2 regions of the Streptomyces sp. NBC_00258 genome follow, and region 2 is predicted to be linked to the other one. Evidence: riboswitches for the same ligand, from Rfam matches in the RefSeq annotation. Region 2 holds a riboswitch; the other holds the start of a gene.

Region 1 (2,384 bases), 5.5 Mb from region 2:
GGATGTGCTGCTCCCGCGTCTGCAGGGCGAGCCGGTACGCCTTGTTGCCGTCCGCGTCGACCGAGACGCCGACGAGCCGGCCGGGCAGGCTGCGCGCGAACTTCTCGCGCACGGCCATGTATCCGGCGTGCGGCCCACCGAAGCCCATCGGCACACCGAAGCGCTGGGTCGTACCGACCGCGATGTCGGCGCCCAGCTCACCGGGCGAGGTGAGCAGCGTCAGGGCGAGCAGATCGGCCGCCACGGTGACGACCGCGCCCAGCTCGTGCGCCCGCTCGACGACGGGCTTGAGGTCCCGTACGGCACCGGAGGCGCCCGGGTACTGGAGGAGCACGCCGTTGATCTCGCGCTCGGCGAGTTCGGCCGGAATGCCGTCGCTCAGGTCGGCGACCACGACCTCGACGCCCGTCGGCTCGGCGCGGGTCTCGATCACGGCGATGGTCTGCGGCATGGTGTCCGCGTCGACCAGGAACAGGCCCTTCTTGTTCTTGCCCATGCGCCGCGACAGCGCCATGGCCTCGGCGGCGGCCGTGCCCTCGTCGAGCAGCGAGGCCCCGGAGGTCGGCAGTCCGGTCAGCTCGGCGACCACGGTCTGGAAGTTGAGCAGCGCCTCCAGGCGACCCTGCGAGATCTCCGGCTGATACGGCGTGTACGCGGTGTACCAGGCCGGGCTCTCCATGACGTTGCGCAGGATCACGGGCGGCGTGAACGTCCCGTAGTACCCGAGCCCGATCATGGAGTCCAGCACCTGGTTGCGGTCCGCGAGGGAGCGCAGCTCGCTCAGTACCTCGGCCTCGGTGCGGGCGCCCGGCAGTTCGAGCGAGTCGGCGTTCTTGATCACATCCGGGACCGCGGTGGCCGTCAGCTCGTCGAGCGAGCCGTACCCCACGTGCGCGAGCATCTTGGCCCGGGCTTCGGTGTCGGGCCCGATGTGGCGCTGCTCGAAGGGGATTCCCTGTTCGAGCTCTGAGAGCGGAATACGATGGGCGGTCATTGCGGAGGCCTCCTGGTCTGACGACCTTCGAGGGGCACCACGTCATGGGTGCCCGGACGGCCTCCCCCTCTGTCATCTCAACCTGAGAGCTTCACCGGTTTGCCCGTGAAGGCGCACCGGCTTTCACCGTCGGTGAGAGCGGAACCCGTCAAAAACTCGGACACCGCTCTGCTTTCCAGAGTGACCTCGTCCATGCGGTACGTGGGCCTGAGAGATTCCGGGGAGGATTTGCTCCTTCGGCGCCTCCGATGAAGCCTGGAGGACTCTCCCGCATGGGGTCAGCAGCCGTTGCCCAGGGTACCAGCGGGGTTCCCCCGAGTGGCCGCCCTCCCCAAAGTGCTCTTTCGTAGTGCTTACGGATGAGTTGCGAGCAGCTGGAGGGCCCGTGCAGACCGACATCGATCCGCGCAACCTGATAGGCCGCAAGGCGTTCGACCGCAACGGCACCAAGATCGGCACGGTCGACGAGGTCTACCTCGACGACGCGACCGGCGTACCGGAGTGGGCGGCCATACGCACCGGCCTGTTCAGCAGAGACGCCTTCGTCCCCCTGGAGCCCAGCGAGCTGGCCGACGGAACCCTGCGCGTCCCCTTCGAACGCGCCCTGATCAAGGACGCCCCCGACTTCGGCGTAGGCCGCCACCTCTCCCCCGAACAGGAACTCCAGCTCTACCACCACTACGGCCTGGACGTAGCTCCCCCACCCCCCTTCCCGGACCACGACTTCGGCCACCTGGCAGGCAGGGACGAGACCCCGTAAGCGACGGCGAGGCCCCCGCCACCTCCTGGGGCAACTCGGGAAACGGCCGTCACCTCCTGGGGCGGCTCGGAGAGGGCCGTCACCTCCTGGGGCGGCTCGGAAAGGGCCGTCACCTCCTGGGGCAGCTCGGGAACAACCCGTCTCCTAGCGGCAAGGGATCAGCCCCGCCTCTTAGGGGCGCGGGGAACTGCGCGACAAGCCACAACGGCCCCGCACCCACAAACGCACCCCAGTCACCCCCGTCTTTCAGGGGCGCGGGGAACTGCGCGATCAGCCACAACGCACCCGCAGACACAAACGCACCCAATCACCCCTCCCCGCCCGCCGCAGGCGACCCCGCAGGCGCCCCCACATCCCCAGGCCGTCGCTCCACCAACGGCAACGGCTCCGCAGCCTCCAACAAAGGATCATCGCTCCGAAACGTCCGCACCCGCCCGGGCAAGGAGTCCGGCGTCTCGAACCGCACAGTCACCCGCCCCAGCCCACTCCCCTGCACCCACCCGTGCCCGAACTCGGCATGCCGCACGTCGTGCCCCGCATGCCACCGCCGCTCAGCAGGAGGCACCGGCTCCTCGACCACCTCCTCGGCTTCTTCCTTCTCCGCATGTTCCAACTCCTCGGCGGCGGCAG
Region 2 (2,384 bases):
GGGTCCACGTCGAGCAGCAGCAGGTGCAGGGTGCCGCCGCGCCGCCGGGCGTCCCGGGCCAGCCAGCTGCGCACCCAGGCCTGCGTCCCGCAGTCGTGCACCACGACCCCCTCGCCGGACCGCAGGGCCCGGCGCAGGCCCGCGTAGTGCGCGGCGCGGACCAGGGGCCGGTAGACCGCGTACGGCAGGAAGCGGGCCAGCCGGCCGTCCCAGCGGTCGCGGGTGTCCTGGGAGTCGATGCGGCGGCCCGTCACCGCCCGGCGCATCAGGGTCGACTTGCCGCTGCCGGGCAGGCCCGTGACCACCACCAGGTCGGCCGTGCCGAAGCGGAGGCCGTGCGGACTGTGTCCCGCACGCTCCCGCAGATCGCGGACGACGGGCGCCGGAAGCGGGCCGCACGCCTCCCCGGCCGGGGCAGTGGGCTGCTTGGGCAGCGCGATGGCCGCGCTCGTGGCGTACGCCGTGGTCCTGTTCACCCTGATCGTCCTCCCCATGGGGTCGGGAGACCCATCCCCGTCGAGTGTAAAGAGAAGGTAATGCGCTGGTCCCCTCATTTCTGTTCTCGTCCTGCCACAGCCCCGTCACAGATCACTGTGGATGTCTGTGGACCCGGTGCGGACGCCGTGCGGCCGGGCCGCGACGCCGTGCACCGCCCCCTCGCGAAGAGTCCCCTGCCGCGCCGCTCCGATGCGTGCAATGATGTGCCCGCCAACTGCATACCGGCCGCTTGAATCCGCGCGGGAGAGTTCCGGACACGTTTTTGCGTACGTGGTCCGGGCGCCGAAGGAGCAAGTCCCTCCCTTGAATCTCTCAGGCACCGTTACCGCGCGGGCGAGGCACATCTGAAAAGCGGGCCGTCCCCCTGTCACCAGGGCTTCGGCTCCACCCAAGGTGCAAGTCAGTGACCGTCCCTTTCGAGCGGTGGTCACGGCGAACCTCTCAGGTTCCGATGACAGATGGGGAGGAACGACCTCGCCGTCATGCCTTGGGAGCCCCACCGTGAGCAGTAACGCCCCCGTCGAACCGCGTCATACCGCGCTCGACTCCCTCCATCGTTCGCTCGGCGCGACGATGACCGATTTCGCCGGCTGGGACATGCCCCTGCGGTACGGCTCCGAGCGCGACGAGCACCTCGCCGTACGGACGAAGGCCGGGCTCTTCGACCTCTCCCACATGGGCGAGATCACCGTGACCGGGCCCCAGGCCGCCGCGCTGCTCGACTTCGCACTGGTCGGCAACATCGGGGGCGTGAAGCCCGGCCGGGCCCGCTACACCATGATCTGCCGGGCCGACGGCGGCATCCTCGACGACCTGATCGTCTACCGGCTCGCGGAGACCACGTACATGGTCGTGGCCAACGCCTCCAACGCCCAGGTCGTCCTGGACGCGCTCGTGGAACGGTCCGCGGGCTTCGACGCCGAGGTCCGCGACGACCGTGACGCGTACGCCCTGCTCGCGATCCAGGGACCCGAGTCCCCCGGCATCCTCAAGTCCCTCACCGACGCCGATCTGGACGGCCTGAAGTACTACGCCGGCCTGCCCGGCACGGTCGCCGGCGTCCCTGCGCTGATCGCGCGCACCGGCTACACCGGCGAGGACGGCTTCGAGCTGTTCGTGGCCCCGGCCGACGCCGAGAAGCTGTGGCAGGCGCTCACCGACGGGGGCGCCCCGGTCGGGCTCGTCCCGTGCGGCCTCTCCTGCCGGGACACCCTGCGCCTGGAGGCGGGCATGCCGCTGTACGGGCATGAGCTGAGCACCGCGCTCACCCCGTTCGACGCGGGGCTCGGCCGGGTCGTGAAGTTCGAGAAGGAGGGCGACTTCGTGGGGCGCGAGGCGCTGACCGAGGCCGCCGCCCGTGCCGAGTCGCAGCCCCCGCGCGTCCTCGTCGGCCTGATCGCCGAGGGCCGCCGCGTGCCGCGCGCCGGGTACCCGGTCGTCGCAGACGGCAAGGTCGTCGGTGAGGTCACCTCCGGCGCGCCCTCGCCCACTCTGGGAAAGCCGATCGCGATGGCGTACGTCGACGCCGCGCACTCCGCACCCGGAACGCCCGGTGTCGGCGTGGACATCCGGGGCAGCCACGAGCCGTACGAGGTCGTGGCGCTGCCGTTCTACAAGCGCCAGAAGTGACACTGGTCCGCGAGCGTCGGAAAGTGACACCGGTCGCGAGCGTCGGAAGTGACACCGGTTCACAGGCCCTGCGCGACACCGGTCGACAGCGTCAGAAGTGACCCAGGGCACATCCGCCCAGGTCACCCCCAGTCCCCCTGCATCAGCACTCCCCCGCGTACAGGAGAATTCAGGCCATGAGCAACCCCCAGCAGCTGCGCTACAGCAAGGAGCACGAGTGGCTGTCGGGCGCCGAGGACGGCGTCTCGACGGTCGGC

What was found. Region 2 has a riboswitch for glycine ahead of gcvT (glycine cleavage system aminomethyltransferase GcvT). Riboswitches for the same ligand answer to the same signal wherever they lie in the genome.
Region 1: it holds a riboswitch for glycine, as region 2 does, so the genes downstream of both, gcvP (aminomethyl-transferring glycine dehydrogenase) here and gcvT (glycine cleavage system aminomethyltransferase GcvT) in region 2, are expected to answer to the same signal.

What each region holds. Positions count from the first base shown of each region.
Region 1 covers NZ_CP108081.1:9,800,448-9,802,831, reverse strand. The annotation lists gene gcvP (aminomethyl-transferring glycine dehydrogenase) at 1-994, opposite strand, end outside; glycine riboswitch at 1,180-1,275, opposite strand; gene OG718_RS43610 (PRC-barrel domain-containing protein) at 1,380-1,754, shown strand; gene OG718_RS43605 (DNA polymerase IV) at 2,062-2,384, opposite strand, start outside.
Region 2 covers NZ_CP108081.1:4,287,721-4,290,104, forward strand. The annotation lists gene OG718_RS18950 (AAA family ATPase) at 1-494, opposite strand, end outside; glycine riboswitch at 729-836, shown strand; glycine riboswitch at 837-966, shown strand; gene gcvT (glycine cleavage system aminomethyltransferase GcvT) at 1,000-2,127, shown strand; gene gcvH (glycine cleavage system protein GcvH) at 2,304-2,384, shown strand, end outside.